2 regions of the Streptococcus sp. V913 genome follow, and region 1 is predicted to be linked to the other one. Evidence: predicted binding sites of a transcription regulator. Region 1 holds the regulator's gene; the other holds the start of a gene.

Region 1 (15,363 bases):
AAATTGCTCCCGCAGTGTATGGGCCAATCCCTTTCAGGCCAGAAATTCCTTCATGGGTGTTTGGGAATTGACCACCAAAGTCAGCCATAATCTGCTGAGCCGCAGTCTGCATATTGCGTACTCGAGAATAATAGCCCAAACCCTCCCAAGCCTTCAGCAGACGCTCTTCAGGGGCATTCGCCAGACTTTCAACAGTTGGAAACCAGTCCAAGAATCGTTCATAGTAGGGAATGACCGTGTCTACTCTAGTTTGCTGAAGCATAATTTCAGAAACCCAGATATAATAAGGATTTTTACTTCTACGCCATGGTAAATCCCGTTTGTTTTCATCGTACCAGTTGAGGAGTTTCTCGCGGAAAGAGAAAATCTTCTCCTCTGACCACATATCAACACCGTATTCTTTCAAATCTAACATATATCTAGTATAACATAGAAGCTCCTAACTGTCTTTGTCTTAGCGCTAAAAATCCTCTTCCCAAGGGAAAGAGGATTATATATTATTGATGAACTGCTTGAGCTGCAGTAATTAGTGTAAGATTGTATACGTCATCTGAGCTGCATCCACGTGAAAGGTCATTAACTGGCTTATTCAAACCTTGTAAAACAGGACCTACAGCCGAGAAACCACCGAGACGTTCTGCAATCTTGTAACCGATATTTCCAGCTTCTATACTTGGGAAGATGAATACAGTTGCTTGTCCAGCTACTTTACTTCCTGGAGCTTTCAAAGCTGCCGTTTCAGGGTGGAAGGCAGCGTCAAATTGCAATTCCCCATCGATTTCAAGGTCTGGACGTAGTTCGTGCGCACGTTGTGTAGCTGCTACTACCTTATCAACGTTCTCACCAAAACCAGAACCTTTACTTGAATAGCTCAACATAGCAATTTTGGGTTCAATACCAAACATTTTTGCAGTGATTGCTGAATTAATAGCAATTTCAGCTAAGGCATCTGCATCAGGATTAATGTTGATCGCACAGTCTCCGAAAAGATAACGTTCTGAACCACGAGTCATCAAGAAGGCACCTGAAGTACGAGTAACATTAGGACGAGTTTTAATGATTTGAAGGGCTGGACGAACTGTTGCAGCAGTTGAGTGAAGTGCACCTGAAACCATACCGTCAACCAAGCCCATATATACTAGCATTACACCAAAGTAGTTAACGTCTTCACGCAAGAGTCTACCAGCTTCTTCTTCTGATATCTTACCGTTACGACGTTCAACGAGCGCAGCGACCATTTCGTCAAATTTAGCGTAGTGGTCAGGGTCAATGACTTCGTAACCTTCAGTGATCCCTTCGATTTCAAGGTAGATTTTGATTTTTTCAGGTTTACCAAGCAATACTGGGATAACATCTGTTTCTTTCACCAAACGTTTTGTAGCTTGGAGGATACGAGGTTCTTTCCCTTCAGGGAGAACGATGCGTACATTTTTACCAACTAGGTTGGTTTTTAGACTTTCAAAAACTTCCATGAGTTTTCTCCTTTAATATTAATTAATTGATAACTTAGTTATTAAATTCTTAAAATCATCTGGCAGTGGAGATGATATTTCCAACTGTTCTTCAAGAAAAGGATGATAAAAAGATAAGAAATGGCAATGTAGCGCTTGACGCTCTATACCATGCTCTAAACTTCCACCATAGAGGTCATCTCCAAGTAAAGGAAAACCAATATGTGAAAAATGAACTCGAATCTGATGGGTTCGCCCAGTATGCAATCGAATATCGATCAAGTGAATATCTCCATAAGACGCTACAACTTTGTAAGATGTATGGGCGTATTTCCCATCTTTGGCGACCCGTCTCGTGATAATGGAGTCCACATCACGCGCAATCGGGGCGATAATCTCCCCTTCTGGTTCCAAAAACCCATCGCCCTTAACCAAGGCAAAATATCGTTTTTCGATTGACTTTCGTTGCAGTTGCTTGTCTAAACGTGCATGAGCATAGCCGTGCTTGGCAAAGAGCATCAAACCAGATGTATCTCTATCAAGCCTAGTCACGATGTGAACCTGCTGGTTTTCATATTCCCTCTTGACATAGTAGCCCTTGATAAAATTGGCAATGGTATTGGAATGATTGACACTAGGAATGGAAGCTACTCCATAAGGTTTATTCAAAACCAGAAAGTGGTCATCCTCATACAAGATATCTAGGGGACGGTTGATTGCTTCAAGGGTTTCAAAGCCTTCCTCTGCTGGAATGTCAATGGTAACCCTGTCACCAATATCTAAGAGATAAGTCGCATTCTGAGGTTGATCATTGACTAGGATAGCCCCACCTCGAAACTTTATCTTAGCCAAAAGTCCTTTAGAAATCTCGTGTTTCTTAAGAAAGGTTTTGACTTTGACATGTTCATCTGCGATAAATTCAAACCTCATTCGTCCACCTCGCCGATGAAGGCATCTTTGACGCGATTCCAGAAACTAGTGTGACTTGGCGTCGCTACGAAATGAATCTTATGATGATCAATTTGGTACTCAATCCGTTCGATGTTACGGAAAGAATAGACGCTGTTATCGACTGATATCGTGTGATAGTCATTACGAGTCGGTAAGAGTCCAATCTTATCTTTTTTGGGAATAATGATTGATGATCCCAGAGTGCGATAGACTCGGTTGTTAAGACTCGCTATCTCCGTCAACTGCAAGGCTTCAATGGTAGGATGCAAGACAGCTCCACCCAAGGACTTGTTGTAGGCAGTACTTCCCGTCGGCGTTGAAACAGTCACTCCATCTCCACGAAATCTCTCGAACGGAACATGGTTAATGATGATATCCGCAACCATGGTGCGATCTGATCGACGGATGCTCGCTTCATTTAAAGCGCGGAAGATTTTCACTTCTCCATTTTCAAGCGTTACCTTGACATTCAAAACTGGATAGGAAACTTTGGCACCAGTGTCTAGCAGAAGATTAGTCACCAACTGATCCAACTCAAAATCACGATAATCTGTGTAAAATCCCAAATGCCCTGTATGAACACCTACAAATCGAACCTTGTCTAACTGATTCTCATACTTGTGAAAAGCAGACAAAAGCATCCCATCTCCACCAATCGAAATGACGATGTCGGGATTGGTATCGTTCAGTATAAAATGTTGTTTCTTTAGTTTTTCCCTCAGTTCATGCAAAACCTTCTGACTCTGCGGCTTTCTATTTGCTATGAGGTCAACTCGTTTACCTGTATTCTTCATCTGTATCGTCACTATTTCCTACACCGTCATTTAATTTTCTGCTCAATGGATCAAAGAGAGCCTGCGCTTCCTGGATGTCATCTCGAATCTTACCCATTTCTTCATCCAGTTGATAAGCAATTTTGGCAGTGATTTCCAGTCTTTCTTTTATATCCTCTGGAAAATCTCCCTGGTACTTATAATTGAGCGAATGCTCAATAGTAGCCCAAAAGTTCATAGCCAAAGTCCGTATTTGAATCTCGGCGAGGATGGTCTTAGCCCCATTTATCGTGTCAACGGTATATTCGACAACAACGTGATAAGAACGATAACCTGAAGCCTTACGATGGGTGATATAATCCCGTTCCTGAACGACTCTCATATCCTGACGTTTACGTAGTATTGCAACAACTTCTTCCACGTCATCAACAAACTGAACCATAACACGTAGCCCTGCGATATCTTGCAAGTCATTTTCCAGAGTTGCATAAGTAATACCTCGACGAGCCATCTTTTCTTTAATACTTTCAATCGGTTTGACACGACCCGTTACAAACTCAATCGGAGAATGCTTGTTTTGCTTACGATACTGTTTGCGAATCCCACGAAGTTTAATCTTCAACTCACCTACAGCCTGAATGTAAGGATCTAAAAATTCTTCCCATTCTATGGTCATACTTTCTCCCTTGTAATGTTTGATTGCTCTATCGAAAATCTTTGATTTTTTCACTACAATCTTATACAATAAATACATTGTACATTATACCATAAATCCGCTTTCAAAGATAAAGAAAAGGTTAGAAAAATGAAACATTTAGAAATTGAACTGAAAACACTACTGAAAAAAGAGGATTACGATCATTTAAAAAAACAATTTGCCCATATAGCACCTGTTCATCAAAAAAACTACTACATTGACACACCTGATTTTCAATTGCGTGAAAAGAAGGTTGCCATGCGCATTCGCACTTTTGCAGATTGGGCGGAATTGACCTTGAAAGTGCCTCAAACTGTAGGAAATATGGAATACAACCAGAAACTAACTCTTCCAGAAGCTGAATCGTACCTAGAAAAACAAAAACTACCTCAAGGGCTCGTTCTAGAAAAGCTCGCTAAGATTGGTATTGAAAGTCATGACTGGCTTGTTTTAGGCTGCCTTTCGACTCTTCGTTATGAAACGAAAACAGAAATTGGCTTAATGGCGTTAGATGAAAGTCACTACTTTGACCAAACGGACTATGAACTCGAGCTTGAAGTCACTGATCACGAGGAAGGAAAACGAAATTTTCAGCAATTTCTTTCAGAAAATGGTATCACTTACCAAAAAGCTCCTTCAAAATTAATTCGTTTTATTAAAAGCATGAAAAAATGCTGAAATAATCTCCTTTTTTTGGTAGAATAGAAAAGATAAAAATAAAAGAATCTTGCTTTGAAAAACAGAACTTTCTCAAAGAAGATTCACAAAGTTTACAGAGGACGGTCTATAATGTCAGATAGAAACAACATGAAACTTTTCACCCTAAACTCTAACCCAGAAATCGCTCAAAAGATTGCGGATACAGTTGGTGTACCTCTCGGAAAATTATCCTCTCGTCAATTTTCTGATGGTGAAATCCAGGTCAACATCGAAGAAAGTGTCCGTGGTTACGATGTTTACATCATCCAGTCAACCAGCTACCCCGTTAGCAACCACTTGATGGAATTATTAATCATGGTTGATGCTTGTGTTCGTGCAAGTGCTCATAGTATCAACGTTGTCCTTCCTTACTTTGGTTATGCGCGTCAGGATCGAATCGCTTCTTCTCGCGAGCCCCTCACTGCAAAATTGGTTGCCAATATGCTTGTCAAGGCCGGTGTAAGCCGTGTTCTAACGCTTGACCTCCACGCTGTTCAGGTTCAAGGTTTCTTTGACATTCCTGTAGACAATCTTTATACTGTTCCTCTATTTGCTAAGCACTACTGTGATAAAGGACTTCTTGGATCCGATGTTGTTGTTGTTAGTCCAAAGAACTCTGGTGTTAAACGTGCTCGTAGTTTGGCTGAATACCTTGATGCCCCTATCGCTATCATTGACTACGCCCAAGACGATTCTGATCGTAACGAAGGCTATATCATTGGGGATGTTGAAGGCAAGAAAGCTATCTTGATTGACGACATCCTAAATACTGGTCGTACTTTCTCTGAAGCAGCAAAAATCGTTGAACGCGAAGGGGCAACTGAAATCTATGCGGTATCTAGTCACGGTTTATTTGTTGAAGGTGCAGCAGACCTTCTAGACGCAACTAACATTAAAGAAATCCTTGTAACGGACTCTGTAGCAACCAAAGAAAGAACTCCAGAAAATGTATGTTACATTACTGCTAGCGAATTAATTGGTGATGCTATCGTCCGCATTCACGAAAGAAAACCAGTCAGCCCACTCTTTGCTTACAACAAAAAGAAATAAGGTGATTCTTTGATTTATTTGGACAATGCTGCTACGACTCCTATGTCAGCAGTAGCTATTTCTGAAATGACCAAGGTCATGCAAGAAACTCATGGTAATCCTTCTAGTATTCATGGCCATGGTCGGCAGGCTGGCAAACTCTTGCGAGAGGCTCGTCAAGACTTAGCTCACTTACTAGGAACCAAACCTCAACATATCTTTTTTACGTCTGGCGGTACAGAAAGTAACAATACAGCCATTATTGGCTATTGTCTCCGTCATCAAAATCGTGGAAAACATATCATCACGACAGCTATTGAACACCATTCTGTGCTTGAAACTATCGATTATCTGGTTCAACATTTTGGTTTTGAAGCGACCATCATCCAACCAGTAAATCAAGAAATTACTGCCCAGCAAATTCAAGAAGCCTTACGTGACGATACCATTCTCGTTTCCACCATGTACGCTAATAATGAAACCGGTAGCCTCTTACCTATCGCTGAGATAGGACGTGTTTTAAAAGAGCATCCTGCTGCTTATCATGTAGATGCTGTTCAAGCTATCGGGAAAATTCCTATCCATCCAGAGAAGTTAGGAATTGATTTCCTCAGCGCTTCTGCCCACAAATTCCATGGACCAAAAGGAGTTGGCTTTCTTTATGCTTCTTCCGCGGACTTTGATTCCTACCTTCATGGTGGGGACCAAGAACAAAAGAAACGTGCTGGAACAGAAAACCTCGCTGCCATTGTAGGCATGGTCGCTGCTCTCAAAGAGGATTTAAATGACCAAGCTGAGCATTACCAAAAACTAAGCGCACTCAAATCTGCTTTTTTAGAAGAAATTGCAGATCTAGAATACTATCTCAACGAAAGCCAACACCAGCTTCCTTATGTTGTCAATATTGGCTTTCCTGGTCAAAAAAATGATTTGCTCTTACTACGGTTAGATCTTGAAGGAATTTCAATTTCTACCGGTTCAGCTTGTACTGCTGGTATTGTGCAAACCAGTCATGTGCTTGAAGCATTTTATGGACCAGATTCACATCGATTGAAAGAATCTGTCCGTATCAGTCTCTCTCCTCTTAATACCGAGGAAGAACTGAAACAACTCGCACAAACCTTAAAAAATATTATTGGAGATTAATCTAATGGCATTCGAAAAAACCATTAAACTACAAAACTGCCGCTACAACTACACACTTAACCCTACTGTCAAAAAGTTCACACTGAAAGATAATACTTTCTTTGAAACAAAAGTTGGAAACTTCGAACTAACTCGTCTGCTTGAGAAAGTACCTAACAGCGGTGAAGGATTCAAGCTAAAGATCATCATCAACAAAGACCTTACAGGTGCTAAACTCAACATCACTGACAAATCTGGCCTTCGCTTGGTGAATATCTTTAAATCAGAAGACCACCACATTCATCAGGAGAAATTCTACTTCCTCATGGACAGCCTTGTAGAACGCGGAATCTTCACAAAAGAAGAAAGATAAATGGCTATGTATCGACTTACCTATCAAGATAACTATCACGTAGAACGTACACTTGAATATAAGGATTACGAAGAGCTTATGTTATCTCTATCAGGTTGTGTAACTCTTCCAGATACATTCCTAGTTACCTCATTAACCTTTGATGATAAAGTTATCTATCAAGGATTGGTCGGAGATCTCTACCGTTTTCTATCACAAGCTAATTTTTAAGACTAAAACTAAGATTTTCTTAGTTTTTTCTTGTTTTTGTTGATTTTTTCACAATGTTTCTATAAAATAGAAGAATAGAAAGGTTGTGGTTTTGTGAAAGATAAACAGTCTGCTATTCCAAAAGCAACAGCAAAAAGACTCTCTCTCTACTATCGAATTTTCAAGAGATTTCATGCAGAAAAAATCGAACGTGCCAACTCTAAGCAAATTGCAGAGGCTATCGGTATCGATTCTGCGACTGTTCGTCGTGATTTTTCCTATTTTGGCGAACTAGGTCGTCGTGGTTTTGGTTATGATGTTAAAAAACTGATGACTTTTTTTGCTGATCTCCTAAATGATAACTCAATTACGAATGTTATGCTGGTTGGGATTGGAAATATGGGGCATGCCCTTCTCCACTATCGCTTCCATGAGCGTAACAAGATGAAAATCATCATGGCATTTGACCTAGATAACCATCCAGAAGTCGGGACCCAGACACCTGATGGAATTCCAATCTATGGTATCTCTCAAATTAAAGAAAAAATCAAAGAAGCAGATGTTAAAACTGCTATCCTAACTGTTCCAAGTGTTAAATCACAAGAAGTTGCTAATCTTTTGGTCGATGCAGGTATAAAAGGTATTCTCAGTTTTTCCCCTGTTCACCTCCACCTTCCAAAAGATGTGGTCGTTCAGTATGTCGATTTGACAAGCGAACTCCAAACCCTCCTCTATTTTATGCGTAAAGAGGATTAGAAAGCGAAAGCATTTATGAAAAAACCAGTTATTGGGATTACAGGAAATGAAAAAGCTCATCCAGATGATGACATCATGATGAGCTATGCAGCAAAGGGCTTTGTTGAAGGAATCAAGGACGCTGGCGGAATTCCAATCATCCTACCGATTGGTGATCAAGAAATGGCTACCCATTACATCAGTATCATTGATAAGCTCATCCTAACGGGTGGGCAAAATGTTGATCCAAAATACTATGGTGAGCCTAAAACCATTGACAGCGATGACTACCATCTTCAAAGAGACCAATTTGAATTAGCCCTTATCATAGAAGCGATTAAACAGAAGAAACCAATTTTCTCTGTTTGCCGTGGTACTCAGCTTTTCAATGTCGCTATGGGAGGTACGCTTCACCAAGATATCGAGGATCATTGGCAGGACTGTTCAGCCGAATACACGACTCAACGCCTCGTAACGGAACCTGATACCATTCTCCGAGAAATCTATGGAGAAATCTCTCATATCAACTCCTTCCACCACCAGAGTATTAAAGATCTAGCTCCTAATCTTAAGGTTGTAGCACATGATCCTAAAGATGGAATCATTGAGGCTGTGACAACTACGGACGGCTTTCCTTACCTTGGTGTCCAATGGCATCCAGAATTTCTATTTGAAAATCGCCCCAAAGATAAAACATTGTTTGACTATGTTGTTAACGAACTCTAAATCAAATCCGTCTTTTCACGGTAACTAAAGTAATCAGAGTGAGAAACAATCAAATGGTCCAAGAAAACAATTCCCATCAGTTCGCAAGCTTCCTTGACTAGCTTAGTGACATGGTCGTCATTTCGACTAGGAGATACGGCACCAGATGGATGATTGTGAACGAGAATCACGGAGGTAGCCATATGCTTGAGGGCATAGTGAAGAATTTCCCGTGGTTCAGCGATGCTGCGTGTCGCAGATCCGATAAAAATAGTTTGCTGATGGATGATTTGATTTTGAGTATTGAGATAGAGCGCCACTAGGTGCTCTTGTTTTTTGTCGCCAAGTTCCTGTTGCATTTTCTTGGCTAGCTTTTGACTGCTGAGAATACTTTCCATCTCAAGGGTTTCATGTTTGTGAATGCGATGTCCCAGTTCAATCACCGCTTGTAATTCAATGGCCTTAATCCGTCCAATACCAGACAAACTCTGCAATTCCTGCAGGGTCATTTTTTTCAAATCAGTTAGACTGTTAAGACTATTCAAGACTTTTTGGGCAATTTCAAAGACATTTGCCTGACGAGTTCCAGTTCTGAGCAGAATAGCTAGTAATTCTTGATTGCTCAGAGCCTCTACTCCTTCTTTAACTAGTCTTTCTCTAGGCAAGAGTGAATCTTCTTGGAATGAAATACTGTACATAAAAATCCTCCTCACTTTATTATTCGTGAGAAGGATGAAAAATTAGATTTTTTTCTCAATTGGGGCTACGCTGGCTAGAAGTTTTTTCAGACCCACTTCTGGGAAATTAATTTTCAGTTCCTGAGTAGCGCCACTACCCGACACTTCAAGGACTGTTCCCTCTCCCCATTTCTTGTGAAATGCTATATCTCCAATAGACCAGTTTGTATCGCTTGAATCTTTTTTATTTCCTCCTGCAAACTGTCCAAATGGAAGACCACTTGACTGGATAGAGCTTGGTGCAGCATTGCGTTTTCGTTCTTGAAGGGCCTGGGCTAGGCTCATACCTTGACCGAAGGCCACGCCACCACTGCTATAAGATGCCTTGAAACTAGTATTTGCCGGACGAGCCAAGCCTTGATACTCAAGCAAGTCTGAACTGATTTCATTGATGAAACGTGTTGGACGGTTATAATTGGTACGACCGAAAAGCAGGCGAGAGTTGGCATTGGTCAGATAGAGGATCTTTTCTGCTCGTGTGATACCGACATAGGCCAAACGGCGTTCCTCTTCTAGCTCATCTGGATCTTCAGCTGCACGGCTAAGGGGAAAGACATTTTCCTCCATCCCGATGATAAAGACAACCGGAAACTCAAGTCCCTTAGCTGCGTGCAAGGTCATCAAGGTCACTTCTGATGTCTCCTGACTGCCTGTATCCGTATCTGCAATCAAAGCCAAGTCATTCAAGAAACGACTGAGTTTATCCAAACCTGTTTCTTCTTCCCGACTATCAGGATTGTCATCAAAGTTCTTGGTAACAGAAAGAAATTCCTCGATGTTTTCAACTCGAGCCTTGCTCTCTAAGGTCGCTTGAGCATTGAGAATATCTACATAACCTGTTTTTTCTAGAACAGCCTCAACCAGCTCGGTGATGGTTAATTGGTCCAGTTGCTCCCGCAAATCCAAAATCATATTGGCGAACTCCCAGATAGACTGGGCTGCCTTGCCTTTGACACCTGATAACATGATATTAGCTGAAGCATCTAGCATAGATATGTCTTGCATATTCGCAAAATCACGAATTTTTTCAACAGTTCCTGGTCCGATTCCACGTTTCGGCTCGTTGATAATGCGCTCAAAACTGATATTGTCACTCAAATTAGCAATGAGGTTGAGGTAGGCGATAATATCACGGATTTCCTTACGGCTGTAGAACTTGGTCCCACCAACCATAGTATAAGGGATGTTTGACTTGAGCAAGGCCTCCTCAATAGTACGAGACTGCGCATTAGTACGATAAAGAACTGCAAAATCCTTGTGCAGGAAGTTTTGACTGCGACCGAGTTCATCGATGGTTTTGGCTACAAAAACAGCCTCATCTTGTTCGTCATTGGCACGATAGTAAATAATCTGCTCCCCATCAGCATTCTGGGTCCAGAGATTCTTAGGACGGCGGTTTTTATTGTTTTTGATGACGTCGTTTGCTGCTTGAAGAATGGTTTTAGTTGAACGATAATTCTCCTCTAACAAAACGACCTTGGCGTTAGGATAATCTTTCTCGAAATCCAAGATATTCTGCATATCAGCCCCACGCCAACCGTAGATAGACTGGTCCGCATCACCGACCACGCAGATGTTTTTAAAGCGTGAAGCTAAGAGTTTGACCAGTTGGTACTGGGCATGGTTGGTATCTTGGTATTCATCCACGTGGATGTATTGGAACTTCTGCTGGTAGTAGGTCAAGACATCAGGATTTTGATCAAAGAGACGCAGGGTCAACATAATCAAATCATCAAAGTCAACAGACTCAGACTGACGAAGTTCTTTTTGATAGGCTGTGTAACACTGAGCCACGATTTGCGTGTACATATCTCCAGCTTGGGCAGCATAAGCCACATCATCAATCAGGTCATTCTTAGCATTGGAAATACTTCCCAAGATTGTCCGTTCATTCCATTTCTTCGGATCCAAGTTTAATTGCTTTAGGATTCGTTTCATAAGGGTACGTTGTTCACCAGGGTCTACAATGGTGAAATTACGATTGTATCCGATATGATCCGCATCGCGACGCAGAATACGAACACACATAGAGTGGAAGGTCGCAATCAGACAGTCTTGAGTTGCTGGATTGAGGCTATATGCACGCTCCTTCATCTCACGCGCAGCCTTATTGGTAAAGGTAATGGCCAAGATATTCCAAGGATTGACCAGCTTTTCATCAATCAAATAAGCGATACGGTGGGTCAAAACCCGGGTCTTCCCAGAACCAGCCCCCGCCATGATCAATAATGGACCTTCTGTCGTTTTTACCGCCTCAGCCTGACTGTCATTCATTCCATTCAATAATGCGTTCATTTTCTCTTCCTTACTCTTGAAGTCAATGTTTCTATTATATCAGAAAACAGGGAAAATATCTTTACCTAGATTGGTTGTGAGTTGAATTCTATTCTCTCATATCATCAGGAGGAGTCAATGACTTTTGCATCCAAACGATATCATGCCATTTTCCAAACTTATAGCCTATCTTAGGGAAATGAGCCACTTGTTCATAGCCCCTCTTTCGGTTAAGAAAAATGCTCCTATCATTTGGCAAAGCGATACAAGCTAAGAAGCGTAAGTAACCCCTAGACACTAGTTCTTCCTCCAGACAGTCATAGAGTAGACTCCCTAACCCTCGACCTTCGGCTTCTTGATGCAAGTAAATTGACACTTCAACTGACCAATCATAAGCTCTCCTATCATAATAGGTGGAAGCATAGGCATATCCCAAAATTTTGCCTTCTTCCTCCAGCACTAGATAAGGATATTTAAGCAAGGTCTTTTGGATTCTTCTTTGAAATTCTTCAACACTTGGCACCTCATATTCAAATGTAATGGCTGTATTAAGGACATAAGGAGCATAAATATCAAGCAGGTCTGGAATATCAGACTCCCTTACTGTTCGAATCTTTGGCATATATTCCTCTCTCTAAAATCGAAAATGAGCTTGGATAGCTTTTCCAAACTCATTTGAATTCAATTAAACTATTAGAACAATCCTAGAACGGTTCCGTCACTTTCAACATCCATATTGAGAGCGGCTGGACGTTTTGGAAGTCCTGGCATGGTCATGACATCACCTGTTAAGGCAACGATAAAGCCTGCACCCAATTTTGGTACTAACTCACGAATGGTAATTTCAAAGTTTTCTGGAGCTCCAAGTGCATTTGGATTGTCAGAAAAACTGTACTGAGTTTTAGCCATACAGATTGGCAATTTATCCCATCCGTTTTGAACGATTTGAGCGATTTGCGTTTGAGCTTTCTTCTCAAAGTTCACTTTGCTACCACGGTAGATTTCAGTGACAATCTTTTCAATCTTTTCTTGAACAGAAAGGTCGTTGTCGTAAAGACGTTTATAGTTTGCTGGATTTTCAGAGATAGTCTTGACAAGCGTTTCGGCAAGCGCTACTCCTCCTTCTGCGCCATCAGCCCAGACACTAGCCAACTCAAATGGAACATCGATTGAGGCACAAAGTTCCTTCAAGGCTGCGATTTCAGCTTCTGTATCAGAGACAAATTCATTAATCGCAACAACTGCTGGAATACCAAACTTACGAATATTTTCAACGTGGCGTTTCAAGTTAGCAAAACCTGCGCGGACCGCCTCCACATTTTCCTCTGTAAGAGCGTCTTTAGCAACGCCACCATTCATCTTAAGGGCACGAAGGGTTGCGACGATGACTACTGCATCTGGAGAAGTTGGCAAGTTTGGTGTCTTGATATCAAGGAATTTCTCGGCACCAAGGTCCGCACCAAAACCAGCTTCAGTAACAGTATAATCAGCCAAGCGAAGGGCTGTGCTTGTTGCCAAAACAGAGTTACATCCATGAGCGATATTAGCAAATGGACCACCATGTACAAAGGCAGGTGTACCGTAAATTGTCTGAACCAGGTTCGGTTTAATAGCATCTTTCAAAATCAATGCTAAAGCTCCCTCAACCTGTAAATCACCAACAGTAACTGGTGTACGGTCGTAACGATAACCGATAACGATATTCGCCAAACGACGTTTCAAATCTTCAATATCAGTAGCCAAGCAAAGAATGGCCATAATTTCAGAAGCAACGGTAATATCGAAACCATCCTCACGTGGAATTCCGTTTAGAGGACCACCAAGTCCAACGGTCACATGACGAAGAGCTCGGTCGTTCAAGTCCACAACACGTTTCCATAGGATACGACGTTGGTCAATTCCAAGCTCATTCCCTTGGTGCAAGTGGTTGTCAATCAAGGCAGAAAGAGCATTGTTGGCAGTTGTAATGGCATGCATATCTCCAGTAAAGTGAAGGTTGATGTCTTCCATTGGTAACACTTGAGCATAACCACCACCAGCAGCACCACCCTTAATCCCCATTACTGGACCAAGAGATGGTTCGCGAATGGCAATCATGGTTTTTTTACCAATCTTATTCAAGGAATCCGCAAGACCAATGGTAATGGTTGACTTCCCTTCACCTGCAGGTGTTGGATTAATCGCAGTAACCAAGATCAATTTTCCAACTGGATTGTTCTCAACTGCACGAATTTTATCAAAACTAAGCTTAGCCTTGTACTTTCCGTACAACTCCAAATCATCGTAAGAAATCCCAAGTTTCTCCACAACATCCACGATTGGCTTTAACTCAATGCTCTGTGCGATTTCAATATCTGTTTTCATAGCAAACTCCTCTAACCTCTAATATGATAACTCATTATAACACAAAAAAAGTTTTTTCACATACAAAAAGCTTAGTAAAGTTTATAAACGTAAAGTTTTAAGGGCTATTTTAGTCGTCTTTTTTACTTTTTATAAGTTTTTATAGCCAAAAACTATAATCTTGCTGGAAAATTAGATAAAATAACAAACGCTTTCTTTGACTTGCATTTCTTTTTTTTGTACAATAGTCCTATGAAAATTTTAGTTACGTCAGGCGGTACAGGTGAAGCAATCGATAGCGTCCGCTCTATCACTAACCACTCGACTGGTCGCTTGGGGAAAATCATCACCGAAGCCCTACTTGCTGCTGGTCATGAGGTTTGTTTGATTACTACTCCTAGTGCTCTTAAGCCAGAACCTCATCCCCATCTAACCATTCTAGAAATCAAAAATACGAATGATCTTCTTTTACAGATGAAAGAACTTATTCAAGATTATCAAGTCTTGATTCATTCGATGGCAGTTTCTGACTACACTCCTGTTTATATGACTGGTTTAGAGGATGTTCAGGCTAGTTCTGATTTAGAAGAATTTTTAAGGAAAGAAAATAAAGAGGCTAAAATTTCATCGAATGATGAGGTTCAGGTTTTATTCTTGAAAAAAACACCAAAAATCATTTCCTTAGTTAAGGAATGGAACCCTGCTATTCATCTGATTGGTTTTAAACTGTTGGTCAATGTTAGCGAAGACCATCTTATAGAAGTTGCTCAAGCTAGTTTGATAAAAAATAAAGCAGACTTAATTATTGCCAACGATCTTAGACACATTTCTGAGAAGCAACACCTAGCCTATTTTGTTGAGCAAGATCATCTTCAAACAGCACGAACCAAGGAAGAAATTGCATCCCTCCTCCTTGAAAAAATTCAAATATACGATTAATAGAAAGGAAAGAAATGGCAAATATTCTCATCGCAGTAACTGGTTCTATTGCCGCCTACAAGTCAGCAGACTTAGTTAGTTCCTTAAAAAAACAAGGTCATAACGTCACTGTCTTAATGACCGAGGCAGCAAGAGAGTTTATCCAGCCTTTGACACTACAGGTACTCTCACAGAATCCAGTTCACCTTGATGTCATGCAGGAACCCTACCCTGATCAAGTCAATCATATCGAAAGAGGAAAAGAAACAGACCTTTTTATCGTTGTCCCTGCTACTGCTAATACCATTGCTAAACTTGCGCACGGTTTTGCGGATAACATGGTGACTAGTACAGCATTAGCTTT
Region 2 (15,363 bases), on a different contig from region 1:
CCTTCTGGAGTTAGGTGTGACGGAGGAAGAATTAGCAGTTGTTCTGCAAGGAGTCAGCTACCAGAGATTAATCGGGGGAGGAGGAATCGTTGACTTTGCAAACAAAGACTTTCAAGAACACCAGCCAACTAGCTGGAATGCGCAGATTGACCAGCTTCTTAAAGATGGACATATCACAAGTCTTCAGGCTGAAACGGAAAAAATTAGCTACAGCTAAGCAGAAGAAAATCATCACCTTGTTTAACAATCTCTTCTCCAGTGGCTTTCATTTGGTGGAAATTATTTCTTTCTTGGGCAGAAGTGCCCTGCTGGAAAAGGACTATGTGACCCAGATGCACCAAGGCTTGTCCCAGGGAAAATCCTTCTCAAAAATGATGAACAGCTTGGGCTTTTCAAGTGCTATTGTGACCCAGTTATCTCTAGCTGAAGTGCATGGAAATCTTCACCTGAGTTTGGGAAAGATAGAAGAATATCTGGATAATTTGGCCAAGGTCAAGAAAAAGTTAATCGAAGTGGCGACTTATCCCCTGATTTTGCTGGGATTTCTCCTGCTAATCATGCTGGGATTGAGAAACTATCTACTCCCCCAACTGGACAGTGGCAATATCGCCACCCAAATCATCGGCAATCTGCCACAAATTTTTCTGGGGCTAGTGTTGGTTTGCTCTCTATCTTTGCTTTTAGCCCTCACTTTCTACAAAAGAAGTTCCAAGATGCGGGTCTTCTCGATGTTGGCACGGGTTCCCTTTCTGGGAATCTTTGTCCAGACCTATCTGACGGCCTATTACGCGCGTGAATGGGGCAATATGATTTCACAGGGGATGGAGCTGACGCAGATTTTTCAGATCATGCAGGAACAAGGTTCCCAGCTCTTTAAAGAAATCGGTCAAGATCTGGCTCAAGCCCTGCAAAATGGCCGCGAGTTTTCTCAGACTATAGGAACCTATCCTTTCTTTAAAAAGGAGTTGAGTCTCATCATCGAGTATGGGGAAGTCAAGTCCAAGCTGGGGAGTGAGTTGGAAATCTATGCGGAGAAAACTTGGGAGGCCTTTTTTACCCGAGTCAACCGCACCATGAACTTAGTACAGCCACTGGTTTTTATCTTTGTGGCCCTGATTATCGTTTTACTTTATGCGGCAATGCTTATGCCCATGTATCAAAATATGGAGGTAAATTTTTAAAATGAAAAAACTCATGACAAATTTAAAAAAAGCCAAGGTTAAAGCTTTCACTTTGATTGAAATGTTAGTTGTCTTGCTTATCATCAGCGTTCTTCTCTTGCTCTTTGTGCCCAATTTGACCAAGCAGAAGGATGCCGTAGATGATAAAGGAAAAGCTGCTGTTGTCAAGGTCGTGGAAAGCCAGGCAGAACTTTATCGTTTAGATAAAAATGATGACGCCAGCCTCAGCAAATTACAAGCGGACGGTCGTATCACAGCTGAGCAAGCCAAAGCTTATAAAGACTACCATGCAAAACAAAAAACAAGTCAAACTGTTGCAGATTAAGGCCTTTACTATGCTGGAAAGTCTCCTTGTTTTGGGACTTGTGAGTATCCTTGCCTTGGGCTTGTCCGGCTCAGTTCAGTCCAGTTTTGCAGCGGTGGAGGAGCAAATTTTCTTTATGGAGTTTGAAGAACTCTATCGGGAAACGCAAAAACGCAGTCTAGCCAGTCAGCAAAAGACCAGCTTGAATTTAGATGGACAGACGATCAGCAATGGCAGTCAAAAGTTGACAATTCCAAAAGGAATTCAGGGACCATCAGGACAAAGCATTATATTTGATCGAGCTGGGGGCAATTCCTCTCTGGCTAAGGTTGAATTTCAGACTAGCAAAGGAGCGATTCGCTATCAATTATATCTAGGAAATGGAAAAATTAAACGCACTAAGGAAACAAAAAATTAAGGCAGTGATTTTACTGGAAGCGTTGGTCGCTCTAGCTATCTTTGCCAGCATTGCGACCCTTCTTTTGGGACAAATCCAACAAAATCGACGGTTAGAGGCAGAAATCTTGCAAAAGGAAGAAGTCTTGCGTGTGGCGAAGATGGCTCTGCAAACAGGGCAAAATCAGGTAAACATAAATGGAGTTGAGATTCAGGTATTTGCTAGTGAAAAAGGATTGGAGGTCTACCATGGTTCAGAGAAATTGCTCGATCTTAAAGAGCAGTAAGGTAAGAGCTTTTACTCTTTTAGAATCTCTGCTTGCCCTTATCGTCATTAGCGGAGGTTTGCTCCTTTTTCAAGCTATGAGTCAGCTCCTCATTTCAGAAGTTCGTTACCAGCAGCAAAGCGAGCAAAAGGAGTGGCTCTTGTTTGTGGACCAGCTAGAGGCTGAGTTAGAGCGTTCGCAGTTTGAAAAGGTGGAAGACAATCGCCTCTACATGAAACAGGATGGTAAGGATATCTCTATAGGGAAGTCTAAATCGGATGATTTTCGGAAAACGGATACCAGCGGAAGGGGCTACCAACCTATGGTTTATGGGCTTAAATCAGCTCAAATTACAGAAGAAAATCAATTGGTTCGCTTTCGTTTCCAATTTCAAAAGGGCTTAGAAAGGGAGTTCATCTATCGTGTGGAAAAAGCAAAAAGTTAAGGCAGGCGTTCTTTTATATGCAGTCACCATGGCAGCTATTTTTAGTCTTTTGTTGCAGTTTTATTTGAATCGGCAAGTAGCCCATCACAAAGGCTTTGCCCTAAACAAAGAGAAGTTGGTCGCTTTCGCCATGGCTAAACGAAGCAAAGATAAGGCTGAGCAAGAAAGTGGGGAACGAGTCTTTAACTTAGGAAAAGTTACTTATCAAAATACCAAAACAGGTTTTGCAACAAGTGTTCGAATGAATAAGAGCAACTATGAATTTCTCTTTCCTTCGATGAAAATCCAAGAAAAGAAAACAGCTAAAAAGGAAGAGGTAGCGACTGATTCAAGCAATCAAGCAGGGAAGAAAAAATCAGAAGAAAAGCCTGAAAAGAAAGCCAATTCCTAGGCAATTTAACTACTTTGTGCTAAACTAAAAGCATGAAACACGATTTTAATCACAAAGCAGAAACCTTTGATTCGCCTAAAAATATCTTTCTTGCAAACTTGGTTTGTCAAGCAGTTGAAAAAAAGATTGATTTTCTATCAGACAAGGAAATATTGGACTTTGGTGGTGGGACGGGTCTATTAGCTTTGCCCATGGCCAAGCAGGCCAAGTCTGTTACCCTTGTGGACATCTCGGAGAAAATGCTGGAGCAAGCCCGTTTGAAAGCAGAGCAACAAGACATCAAGAATATCCAGTTTTTGGAACAGGATTTACTGGTGAATCCTTTGGAGCAGCAATTTGACCTGATTGTTGTCAGTCGAGTTCTTCATCATATGCCTGATCTAGATGCGACTCTTGCCATGTTTCACTATCACCTTAGGGAGAATGGACAGGTACTCATTGCTGATTTTGTCAAGACAGATACCAACCATCATGGCTTTGAATTGCCTGAACTGAAAACCAAACTCGACCAGTTTGGTTTTTCGAGCATTGACAGTCAGATCCTCTATAGTGCTGAAGGTCTTTTCCTAGGAAATTACGCAGAGCTCTTTTTAACTGTAGCCCAAAAATCACTCGCTGACTAAAGCAGTGATTTTTTCTCTTCAGATGGAAAAAATAGGGGAATTTTGATAAGATAGGAATATGGATTTTGAAAAAATAGAACAAGCTTATACGTATTTACTAGAGAATGTCCAAATCATCCAAAGTGATTTGGCGACCAACTTTTATGACGCCTTGGTAGAGCAAAACAGCATTTATCTGGATGGCGAAACTGAGCTAGAGAAGGTCAAGGAAAACAATCAAGCCCTTAGGCGCTTAGCACTTCGCAAGGAAGAGTGGCTCAAGACCTACCAGTTTCTTTTGATGAAGGCAGGACAAACGGAGCCTTTGCAGGCCAATCACCAGTTTACACCGGATGCCATTGCCCTCCTCTTGGTACTTGTTGTGGAAGAATTGTTTGAACAAGAGGAAATTAGTATCCTCGAAATCGGTTCTGGAATGGGAATTCTGGGGACTACTTTCTTGACTTCTCTCTCTAAAAAAGTAGATTACTTGGGAATCGAAGTGGATGACTTGCTGATTGATTTGGCAGCCAGTATGTCAGATGTGATTGGTTTACAGGCTGGTTTTGTTCAAGGAGATGCCGTTCGTCCGCAAATGCTTAAAGAAAGCGACGTGGTCATCAGCGATTTGCCTGTTGGCTATTACCCAGACGATGCTATCGCTTCGCGCTATCAAGTGGCTTCTAGTCAAGAGCATACCTATGCCCACCATTTGCTAATGGAACAAGGCCTCAAGTACCTTAAGTCAGATGGTTATGCTATTTTTCTAGCTCCGAGTGATTTATTGACCAGTCCTCAAAGTGACTTATTAAAAGGGTGGCTCAAAGACGAAGTGAGTCTGGCTGCTATCATCGCTCTGCCAGAGGATATTTTCTCAACTGCAAGCCAAGCTAAAAGTATTTTTGTCTTACAGAAGAAAAGAGACAAGGAAATAGAACCCTTTGTTTACCCTCTTACTAGCTTGCAAGATCCGTCAGTTTTGTTTACCTTTAAAGAAAATTTTCAAAATTGGAGCAAAGGTACTGAAATATAAAAGAGATTTTGTTATAATAGATGAAAACGCTTAAAAAGAGGTATCATCTTATGACAAAAACAATTGCAATCAATGCTGGAAGTTCGAGTTTGAAATGGCAACTATACCAAATGCCTGAAGAGAAAGTTTTGGCTAAGGGCTTGATTGAACGTATCGGCTTGAAGGATTCGATCTCAACTGTAAAATTTGACGACCGTTCTGAAAAACAAATTCTTGATATTGAAGATCACACACAAGCCGTTAAAATTTTATTGGATGATTTGATTCGTTTCGATATCATCAAATCTTATGATGAGATTACAGGTGTTGGGCACCGTGTTGTTGCAGGTGGAGAATATTTCAAAGAGTCAACAGTCGTTGAGGGAGATGTTTTAGAAAAAGTTGAAGAGTTGAGTTTGTTGGCTCCTCTCCACAATCCAGCTAATGCAGCAGGTGTTCGTGCCTTCAAGGAATTGCTTCCAGATATTACCAGTGTTGTAGTATTTGATACCTCATTCCACACAACCATGCCAGAGAAGGCTTACCGCTATCCTCTACCAATTAAGTATTACACTGAGAACAAGGTTCGCAAATACGGAGCCCACGGGACAAGTCATCAGTTTGTAGCTGGAGAGGCGGCAAAACTTTTGGGACGCCCTCTAGAAGACTTGAAATTGATTACCTGCCACATCGGTAATGGTGTTTCGATTACGGCAGTTAAGGGCGGTCGTTCGGTTGATACTTCTATGGGCTTCACACCACTTGGCGGAGTGATGATGGGAACTCGTACAGGAGATATTGACCCAGCTATCATTCCTTATCTAATGCAATATACAGAAGACTTCAATACGCCAGAAGATATCAGTCGCATTCTCAATCGTGAATCAGGACTCATGGGCGTTTCAGGCAAGTCAAGTGATATGCGTGATATCGAAGCAGCTGTAGCAGAAGGTAACCACGATGCGAAATTAGCTTATGAAATCTATGTTGACCGTATCCAAAAACACATCGGTCAATACCTTGCAGTCCTAAATGGAGCAGATGCAATCATCTTCACAGCAGGTGTCGGTGAAAATGCAGCAAATTTCCGTCATGATGTGATTTCAGGGATCTCTTGGTTTGGCTGTGATGTTGACCCAGAAAAAAACGTCTTTGGCGTGACAGGAGACATCTCAACAGAGGCAGCGAAGATCCGTGTCTTGGTTATCCCAACTGATGAAGAATTAGTGATTGCGCGTGATGTGGAACGCTTGAAAAATTAAGTAAAATACACGTAAAATTTGATTGTGAAAAGAAGTTGGGAAAGAGATTTTCCAGCTTTTTTTATGTAGAAAATGTCTAAAACCTTGCTGTTATTGGCTTTTTGGAAAAATATGGTATAATAGTAGTAATTTAATAGATGGAGTTGAGTTTTGAAGAAAAACTTTCGTGTAAAAAGAGAGAAAGATTTTAAGGCGATTTTCAAGGACGGAACGAGTTTTGCCAATCGAAAATTTGTTGTCTACCAATTGGAAAACCAGCAAAACCATTTTCGAGTAGGGCTGTCCGTCAGCAAAAAGCTGGGGAATGCAGTTACCAGAAATCAAATTAAGAGACGAATCCGACACATTCTACAAAGTGTAAAAGGGAGTTTGGTAGAGCATGTCGATTTTATCGTGATTGCCCGAAAAGGGGTAGAAACCTTGGAATATGCAGAGATGGAGAAAAATCTACTCCACGTATTAAAGTTATCAAAGATTTATCAGGAAGGAAATGGGAGTGAAAAAGAAACTACAGTTGACTAGTTTGTTGGGCTTGTCCTTGTTTATCATGACGGCCTGTGCAACAAATAGTACAGCTAGCGATATAACAGCGGATTCGACAGATTTTTGGAGTAAATTCGTCTATTTTTTTGCTGAAACTATTCGATTTTTGTCCTTTGACATTAGTATCGGAGTGGGGATTATCCTCTTCACAATCTTGATTCGGACGATTTTATTGCCGGTCTTTCAGACACAGATGGTTGCCTCTAGAAAAATGCAAGAGGCACAACCACGCATCAAGGCTTTGCGAGAACAATATCCGGGTCGTGATATGGAAAGTAGAACCAAGCTAGACCAGGAGATGCGCAAGGTTTATAAAGAGTTAGGGATCAAGCATTCATCCTCTCTCTGGCCAATTTTAATACAAATGCCGGTTCTCTTGGCGCTCTTTCAAGCCTTGAGTCGAGTAGACTTTTTGAAAACAGGTCACTTTTTATGGATTAATTTGGGAGGAGTAGATACAAGTTTTGTCCTTCCGATTTTGGCAGCAGTCTTTACCTTCTTGAGTAGCTGGTTATCGAATAAAGCTTTATCTGAAAAAAGTGGAGCTACGACAGGGATGATGTATGGTATGCCGGTACTGATTTTTATCTTTGCCATCTCTGCGCCTAGTGGAGTTGCCTTGTACTGGGCTGTATCCAATGCTTACCAAGTTCTGCAAACCTATTTCTTGAACAATCCTTTCAAGATTATTGCTGAAAGAGAAGCAGTGGCACAAGCAGAAAAAGATTTAGAAGGTAAGAAGAGAAAAGCCTTGAAAAAAGCACAGAAAAAGAAAAAATAAGGAGGAATCTGGTAATGGTATTATTTACAGGTTCAACGGTTGAAGAAGCAATCCAAAAAGGGTTGAAAGAATTAGACATTCCAAGAATGAAGGCCCACATCAAGGTTGTTTCAAAAGAGAAAAAAGGGTTCTTAGGCTTGTTTGGTAAGAAGCCAGCCCAAGTTGATATCGAAGCGATTAGTGAAACGACAGTGATCAAAGCCAATCAGCAAGCTATTAAAGGGGTTCCAAAAGAAGTCAATGAAAAGAATGAACCAGTGAAGACCGTCAGCGAAGCAACTGTTGATTTGGGGCATGTAGTGGAAGCCATCAAGAAGATTGAAGAAGAGGGTCAAGGTGTCTCTGAAGAGGTCAAGGCTGAAATCCTGAAAAATGAAAAGCATGCCAGCACGATTTTGGAAGAAACAGGTCATATTTCAATTTTAAATGAACTTCAAGCAGAAGATGTTATTGAGGAAGTGGAATCTGCTCCGGAAAAAGAAACTGAAACGCAGGAAGCAGCAAGCCAATCGTTGGAAGACTTGGGCTTAAAAGTAGAGCCAAGTTATGATATCGAACAAGTGGCAACTGAAGTAGCTAGCTACGTTCAAACCATTGTAGACGATATGGATGTTGAAGGGACGATTTCAAGCGACTACAATCGCCGCACCATCAATCTTCAAATTGACACCAATGAACCAGGCCGGATTATCGGCTATCACGGAAAAGTCTTGAAAGCTCTCCAACTATTGGCGCAAAATTACCTTTACAATCGCTATTCGAGAACGTTCTACATCACAATCAATGTCAATGATTACGTTGAACACCGTGCAGAAGTCTTGCAAACCTACGCTCAAAAATTGGCGACTCGCGTTTTAGAAGAAGGACGTAGCCAACAAACAGATCCAATGTCAAATAGCGAACGCAAGATTATCCATCGCATTATTTCACGCATGGATGGCGTGACGAGTTACTCTGAAGGTGACGAGCCAAATCGCTATGTTGTCGTAGATGCAGAATAAGCAAAGCAAAATCAGGTTCATCCTGATTTTTTGCTAGGAAAGGAAAGATTCAGATATGCTGAAAGCAGTTAGAGAATACCTATCATTTGCAGGAGTCCAGTACCGTAATCCTGATAAAGCTGGCGATGAAAGAGAAAAGATGTTGGACTTGCGGCAAAAAGGCCAAGAGGCTCGGAAGTCTTTTACAGAACTGGCCAAAACCTTTCAAGCTAGTCATCCAGAATGGCAATTGCAACAGACTAGTCAGTGGATGAACCAAGCGCAACGCTTGCGGCCACATTTCTGGGCCTATCTTCAGAGAGACGGACAAGTGACAGAACCTATGATGGCTCTTCGTTTGTATGGAACACCTGCTGACTTTGGGATTTCTTTGGAAGTCAGTTTCATCGAGCGCAAGAAAGACGAACAGACCTTAGACAAGCAAGCCAAGGTCTTAGAACTTCCAGTGGTAGAAGGAATTTATTATCTAGTCTATTCAAATGGGGAAAGTCATAAGGTGGAGGCTACTGAGGAGAATCGTCGTACTTTACGCGAGAAGGTGAGAAGTCAGGAAGTCCGTAAAGTGTTGGTTAAGTCAGATGTTTCCCTCATTGCAAATCAGTCAGTAGAAGCGATATTGGAGAAGCTAGAAGACGCTTATACGCGCTTGCTTCCGTACTATGAAGTGACGAGGGAATAGAAAATCAAATGTGTTAGATGAACGCAAATTGTTTTATTGCTATTCTATGCATTTTTTCATATAATAGTAAAATAGGATGTGTGATTTATTAATCACCTCAAAGAGAAAGGAAATTCTATGTCAAATCTATCTGTTAATGCAATTCGTTTTCTAGGTATTGACGCCATCAACAAAGCAAACTCAGGTCACCCAGGGGTGGTTATGGGGGCTGCTCCTATGGCATATAGCCTCTTTACAAAGCAACTTCGTATCAATCCAGCTCAACCAAACTGGATCAACCGCGATCGCTTTATTCTTTCAGCAGGACACGGCTCAATGCTTCTTTATGCCCTTCTTCACCTCTCTGGTTTTGAAGATGTTAGCATGGATGAAGTCAAGAACTTCCGCCAATGGGGTTCTAAAACACCAGGTCACCCAGAATTTGGACATACTGCAGGGGTTGACGCTACAACTGGTCCTCTAGGACAAGGGATTTCGACTGCCACAGGTTTTGCCCAAGCAGAACGTTTCCTAGCAGCAAAATACAATCGTGAAGGCTACCATCTCTTTGACCACTATACTTACGTTATCTGTGGAGACGGAGATTTGATGGAAGGTGTCTCAAGTGAGGCGGCTTCATACGCAGGCTTGCAAAAACTTGACAAGTTGGTGGTTCTTTATGATTCAAATGACATCAACTTGGATGGTGAGACAAAGGATTCTTTCACTGAAAGTGTTCGTGATCGCTACAATGCCTACGGCTGGCATACAGCCTTGGTTGAAGATGGAACAGACTTGGAAGCAATCCATGCTGCTATCGAAACAGCTAAAGCTTCAGGCAAGCCATCTTTGATTGAAGTGAAGACTGTGATTGGATACGGTTCTCCAAACAAACAAGGAACTAATGCGGTACACGGTGCTCCTCTTGGAGCAGATGAAACTGCGGCTACTCGCCAAGCCCTCGGTTGGGACTATGAACCATTTGAAATCCCATCTGAAGTATATGCTGATTTCAAGGAAAATGTTGCAGACCGTGGCGCATCAGCTTATCAAGCTTGGACTAAATTAGTTGCTGACTATAAAGAGGCTCATCCAGAACTGGCTGCAGAAGTAGAGGCCATCATCGACGGACGTGACCCAGTTGAGGTGACTCCAGCAGACTTCCCAGCCATAGAAAATGGATTTTCTCAAGCAACTCGCAACTCAAGTCAAGATGCTTTGAACGTTGTAGCTGCCAAGTTGCCAACCTTCCTAGGTGGATCAGCTGACCTCGCTCACTCAAACATGACTTACATCAAAACGGATGGACTTCAAGATGATGCTAATCGCTTGAACCGCAACATTCAGTTTGGTGTTCGTGAATTTGCAATGGGAACGATCTTGAACGGGATGGCCCTTCACGGTGGACTTCGTGTGTACGGAGGTACTTTCTTCGTCTTCTCTGACTATGTGAAAGCGGCTGTCCGCTTGTCAGCCTTGCAAGGACTTCCTGTGACTTATGTCTTTACCCACGATTCAATCGCAGTTGGTGAAGATGGTCCAACTCACGAACCAGTTGAACACCTAGCAGGTCTTCGTGCTATGCCAAATCTGAATGTTTTCCGCCCAGCAGATGCTCGTGAAACTCAAGCAGCTTGGTACCTTGCCGTGACAAGCGAAAAAACACCAACTGCCCTTGTCTTGACACGTCAAAACTTGACTGTAGAAGAGGGAACAGACTTTGATAAAGTTGCGAAAGGTGCCTATGTTGTCTATGAAAATGCAGCAGACTTTGATACGATCTTGATTGCAACAGGTTCAGAGGTGAATTTGGCGGTCGCAGCTGCCAAAGAATTGGCTAGCCAAGGGGCAAAAGTCCGTGTAGTTAGCATGCCATCAACAGATGTCTTTGACGCACAAGATGCAGCATACAAGGAAGAAATCCTTCCAAATGCAGTTCGCCGTCGTGTTGCAGTCGAAATGGGTGCAACTCAAAACTGGTACAAATATGTTGGTCTTGATGGTGCCGTTCTCGGTATTGATACCTTTGGAGCATCTGCCCCAGCACCAAAAGTATTGGCGGAGTATGGATTTACAGTTGAAAATCTAGTCAAAGTCGTTCAAAACTTGAAATAATCACAAAAATCAGAGTGAAAACTCTGATTTTTTATAACCATAAAAACAAGGTACAACCTTGTAAAAGTAGCTGAAATTTGATATAGTAGTCCTATGTAAAATACAAAGGAGAAAATACTATGGAAAATATTAGTCCAAATTTAACATTTTTGATCATGCTTGTAGGTATGTTTGCCTTGATGTTCTTTATGCAACGTTCTCAAAAGAAACAAGCACAAAAGCGTATGGAAAGCTTGAACAAGCTTCAAAAAGGCTATGAAGTCATTACAATTGGTGGGCTTTACGGAACAGTGGATGAAGTAGATACTGAGAAAGGTACAATCGTACTGGATGTAGATGGGGTCTATTTGACCTTTGAATTGGCTGCAATTAAGACCGTTTTGCCACTCAAAGAAGCTGTGACACCAGAAGGAACAGTTGTTGACGAAGGCGGAGCAATCGAAGAATAAAACGGGATCTGTCACTCCCGTTTTTCTATGAGATGAGAGGAAAAGGGATGAAAAAAATAGTATTTGTTTGCCTAGGAAATATCTGTCGTAGCCCCATGGCAGAGTTTGTGATGAAGTCCATGACGAGCGATTACCACGTCGAGAGTCGGGCAACGTCATCATGGGAACATGGCAATCCGATTCATAAGGGAACGCAAGGAATTTTCCAGCAATATCAGATCCCGTATGACAAAGACAAAACATCGCTTCAGATCGGCAGAGAAGACTTTGAATCGTTTGATTACATTATCGGTATGGATGCTTCAAACGTTTCAGATCTGCGTCAAATGTGCCCTCAAGAACTACAGTACAAGATCTACTCTTTTGCATCTGAAAGTGTCCCAGATCCTTGGTATACAGGAGATTTTGAGGAAACCTATACTCGTATCACAAGTGGATGTCAACACTGGCTAGATCGATTAGAAAATGAGAGTGACAATGGAAAAGCTTAAAGAAATCTTTGAAAAATATCGAGTATATCTAACTCGCCCGCGTATAGAGATTGCAACAGTTCTTCTAATCGCTATCTGTGCCGTGTCAGTTTTTCTACTAAACACACCCAAAAAGGGTGTCCTGACACTTGATAATGGTGCGCTTGTTTATGATGGCACCTTGGTACGAGGGAAAATGAATGGTCAAGGAACCCTGACCTTTGAAAATGGAGACCAATATACAGGTGCTTTCAATAATGGAGCCTTTAATGGAAAAGGGACTTTCCAATCAAAAGATGGCTGGAAATACGAAGGTGATTTTGTAAATGGTCAGGCTGAAGGTCAAGGGACGTTGACTACAGAGCAAGAAGTCGTTTATGAAGGAACCTTTAAACAAGGCGTTTTTCAGCAAAAACAGTAGTCTCCAAGTTAGGAGACTATTTTTTAAAACCATCAAGAAAGCGCTTTCTTTGTTTGGACTCGATAACTATCTATCAACTAGAAAAACTTTGTGAAATAAAAAAATTTTCTCCATAATTTCACAATCATCCGGCCAAAACTCTATTGCATAGCTATATTGAGAAAAAAATCACAATATCAGAAAATTTCTTTGTGAAATGCTTATGAAACTGTTTACAAAGCATAAAAAAAGAGTTATAATAAACTTGTGAAAAAATTAACAAAGGATAACATCCTTAAAGGCTATGGAGGATAATATGGCTGATAAAAAAACAGTAACACCAGAGGAAAAACAACTTGCTGCTGAAAAGCATGTCGACGGTCTCGTGAAAAATGCCTTGGTTGCGCTTGATGAAATGCGTAAGTTGAACCAAGAGCAAGTTGACTACATCGTAGCAAAAGCGTCTGTTGCAGCACTTGATGCGCACGGTATCCTTGCACAACACGCAGTTGAAGAAACTGGTCGTGGTGTATTTGAAGATAAGGCGACAAAAAATCTATTTGCCTGTGAACACGTAGTGAACAATATGCGTGGAGTTAAAACAGCTGGAGTTATCGAAGATGATCCAATTACAGGTTTGACGAAGATTGCGGAGCCAGTCGGAGTTATTTGTGGTATCACTCCAACAACAAACCCAACTTCAACAGCGATTTTCAAATCATTGATTGCTTTGAAGACACGTAACCCAATCGTTTTCGCCTTCCACCCATCAGCTCAAGAATCTTCTGCTCATGCTGCACAAATCGTTCGTGATGCAGCCATCGCAGCCGGTGCACCTGAAAACTGTGTTCAATGGATTACAGAGCCATCTATGGAAGCAACTGGGGCACTTATGAACCACGAAGGTGTTGCGACTATCCTCGCAACTGGTGGGAATGCTATGGTTAAAGCTGCATACTCATGTGGAAAACCAGCTCTTGGGGTAGGTGCCGGAAACGTTCCTGCCTATGTAGAAAAATCTGCTGACCTTCGTCAAGCTGCTCATGACATCGTTATGTCTAAATCATTTGATAATGGGATGGTCTGTGCATCAGAACAAGCGGTTATCATTGATAAAGAAGTGTATGACGAATTTGTAGAAGAATTCAAATCATACCATACTTACTTTGTAAACAAGAAAGAAAAAGCGCTTTTGGAAGAATTCTGTTTTGGTGCAAAAGCTAACAGCAAGAACTGCGCAGGTGCTAAACTAAACGCAAACATCGTTGGTAAACCAGCATCATGGATTGCTGAACAAGCAGGATTTAGTGTTCCAGAAGGAACAAACATCTTGGCTGCAGAATGTGCAGAAGTAGGACCAAAAGAACCATTGACTCGTGAAAAATTGTCACCAGTTATCGCTGTCCTAAAAGCTGAAGATACAGAAGACGGTTTTAAAAAAGCTCGTCAAATGGTTGAGTTTAACGGACTTGGTCACTCAGCAGCCATCCATACAAAAGACGAAGCTCTTGCTAAACGCTTTGGTACAGAAATCAAAGCAATGCGTATTATCTGGAACTCTCCATCTACTTTCGGTGGTATCGGTGACGTATACAATGCCTTCATTCCATCATTGACACTTGGATGTGGTTCATATGGACGCAACTCAGTCGGTGATAACGTAAGTGCGATCAACCTTCTAAACATCAAGAAAGTAGGAAAACGTAGAAATAATATGCAATGGTTTAAAGTTCCTTCAAAAATCTACTTCGAACGTAACTCAATCCAATACCTTCAAACTTGCGAAGGTATCGAACGTGTCATGATTGTTACCGATAAATCAATTGAAAAACTCGGTTTTGTACAACGTGTGATTGACCAATTGAATCTTCGTAAAAACAAAGTCACGATTCAAGTCTTCTCAGATGTTGAACCAGATCCAGATATCACAACAGTTCGTCGTGGTGTTGAAGTAATGCGTTCGTTTGAACCAGACACTATCATTGCCCTTGGTGGTGGTTCACCAATGGATGCAGCTAAAGGTATGTGGATGTTCTATGAACAGCCAGACGTTGACTTCGGTGACCTCGTTCAAAAATTCATGGATATCCGCAAACGTGCCTTCAAATTCCCATCACTTGGTAAGAAAGCACAATATATCGGTATTCCAACAACATCTGGTACAGGTTCAGAAGTAACACCGTTTGCAGTTATCTCTGACAAGGCAAACAACCGGAAATACCCAATCACTGACTACGCTTTGACACCAACCATTGCAATTGTTGACCCTGCTTTAGTAGAATCTGTTCCAGCATTTATTGCTGCTGACACAGGTATGGATGTCTTGACACACGCAACTGAAGCTTATACTTCTAACTTTGCCAATGACTATACAGATGGTATTGCTCTTCAAACCATCAAGTTAGTCTTCAAATACTTGGAAAAATCTGTAAAAACAGTTGACCCAGAAGCCCGTGAAAAGATGCATAATGCCTCTACAATGGCTGGTATGGCCTTTGCAAATGCCTTCCTTGGAATGAGTCACTCAATGGCGCATAAGATTGGTGCTGTTCACCACACCATTCACGGACGTACAAATGCTATTTTACTTCCTTATGTTATCCGTTATAATGGAACTCGTCCATCTAAAACTACAACATGGCCTAAGTACAATTACTGGAAAGCTGATGAAAAATTCCAAGATATCGCTCGTATGCTAGGTCTTCCTTGCTCAACACCAGAAGAAGCGGTTGAAGCTTATGCCAAAGCAGTTTACGATCTTGGTGAAGCAGTTGGAATCACAATGAACTTCAAAGGCTTTGGTATCGATGAAAAAACTTGGAAAGACAGCTTGCATGAGATTGCCTTACTTGCTTACGAAGATCAATGTTCACCTGCTAACCCACGCTTGCCAATGGTAGCTGACATGGAAGAAATCATGGCAGATGCTTACTATGGCTATGCAGAACGACCAGGACGTCGTAAATAATCGTTTATCAGCCTAGAGGCAGGAGAAATCCTGTCTCTTTTTTGTGAACTCAGATAGACCTGGAATTAAGGTTGAGTGTGGAACTGGAGATAATATACGAACATTATAAAAGATTGTAG

What was found. The regulator Rex, encoded in region 1, represses fermentation and respiration genes when NADH is low (regulators of the CRP and FNR family bind a similar motif). The targets are predictions, from matches to a motif close to TTGTGAANTANTTCACAA.
Region 2: a site for Rex is predicted at 12,542-12,559, ahead of adhE (bifunctional acetaldehyde-CoA/alcohol dehydrogenase). Genes of this name have one in related genera too.

The regions. Positions count from the first base shown of each region.
Region 1 is NZ_JBTHHX010000001.1:148,800-164,162, forward strand. It holds gene mutY (A/G-specific adenine glycosylase) at 1-415, opposite strand, end outside; gene pta (phosphate acetyltransferase) at 498-1,472, opposite strand; gene ACXYSL_RS00725 (RluA family pseudouridine synthase) at 1,491-2,381, opposite strand; gene ACXYSL_RS00730 (NAD kinase) at 2,378-3,196, opposite strand; gene ACXYSL_RS00735 (GTP pyrophosphokinase) at 3,180-3,851, opposite strand; gene ACXYSL_RS00740 (CYTH domain-containing protein) at 3,981-4,550, shown strand; gene ACXYSL_RS00745 (ribose-phosphate diphosphokinase) at 4,662-5,621, shown strand; gene ACXYSL_RS00750 (cysteine desulfurase family protein) at 5,631-6,746, shown strand; gene ACXYSL_RS00755 (DUF1831 domain-containing protein) at 6,751-7,098, shown strand; gene ACXYSL_RS00760 (DUF4649 family protein) at 7,105-7,308, shown strand; gene ACXYSL_RS00765 (redox-sensing transcriptional repressor Rex) at 7,402-8,043, shown strand; gene ACXYSL_RS00770 (gamma-glutamyl-gamma-aminobutyrate hydrolase family protein) at 8,059-8,748, shown strand; gene radC (RadC family protein) at 8,745-9,425, opposite strand; gene pcrA (DNA helicase PcrA) at 9,468-11,759, opposite strand; gene ACXYSL_RS00785 (N-acetyltransferase family protein) at 11,848-12,360, opposite strand; gene ACXYSL_RS00790 (formate--tetrahydrofolate ligase) at 12,432-14,102, opposite strand; gene coaB (phosphopantothenate--cysteine ligase) at 14,334-15,020, shown strand; gene coaC (phosphopantothenoylcysteine decarboxylase) at 15,035-15,363, shown strand, end outside.
Region 2 is NZ_JBTHHX010000006.1:6,297-21,659, reverse strand. It holds gene comGA (competence type IV pilus ATPase ComGA) at 1-217, shown strand, start outside; gene comGB (competence type IV pilus assembly protein ComGB) at 165-1,181, shown strand; gene comGC (competence type IV pilus major pilin ComGC) at 1,183-1,506, shown strand; gene comGD (competence type IV pilus minor pilin ComGD) at 1,469-1,903, shown strand; gene comGE (competence type IV pilus minor pilin ComGE) at 1,866-2,168, shown strand; gene comGF (competence type IV pilus minor pilin ComGF) at 2,131-2,592, shown strand; gene comGG (competence type IV pilus minor pilin ComGG) at 2,570-2,983, shown strand; gene ACXYSL_RS09020 (class I SAM-dependent methyltransferase) at 3,016-3,606, shown strand; gene ACXYSL_RS09015 (class I SAM-dependent methyltransferase) at 3,665-4,618, shown strand; gene ACXYSL_RS09010 (acetate kinase) at 4,669-5,859, shown strand; gene rnpA (ribonuclease P protein component) at 6,010-6,381, shown strand; gene ACXYSL_RS09000 (membrane protein insertase YidC) at 6,356-7,183, shown strand; gene jag (RNA-binding cell elongation regulator Jag/EloR) at 7,198-8,184, shown strand; gene ACXYSL_RS08990 (HI_0552 family protein) at 8,240-8,863, shown strand; gene tkt (transketolase) at 8,981-10,957, shown strand; gene yajC (preprotein translocase subunit YajC) at 11,086-11,406, shown strand; gene ACXYSL_RS08975 (low molecular weight protein-tyrosine-phosphatase) at 11,454-11,897, shown strand; gene ACXYSL_RS08970 (hypothetical protein) at 11,884-12,297, shown strand; gene adhE (bifunctional acetaldehyde-CoA/alcohol dehydrogenase) at 12,593-15,244, shown strand.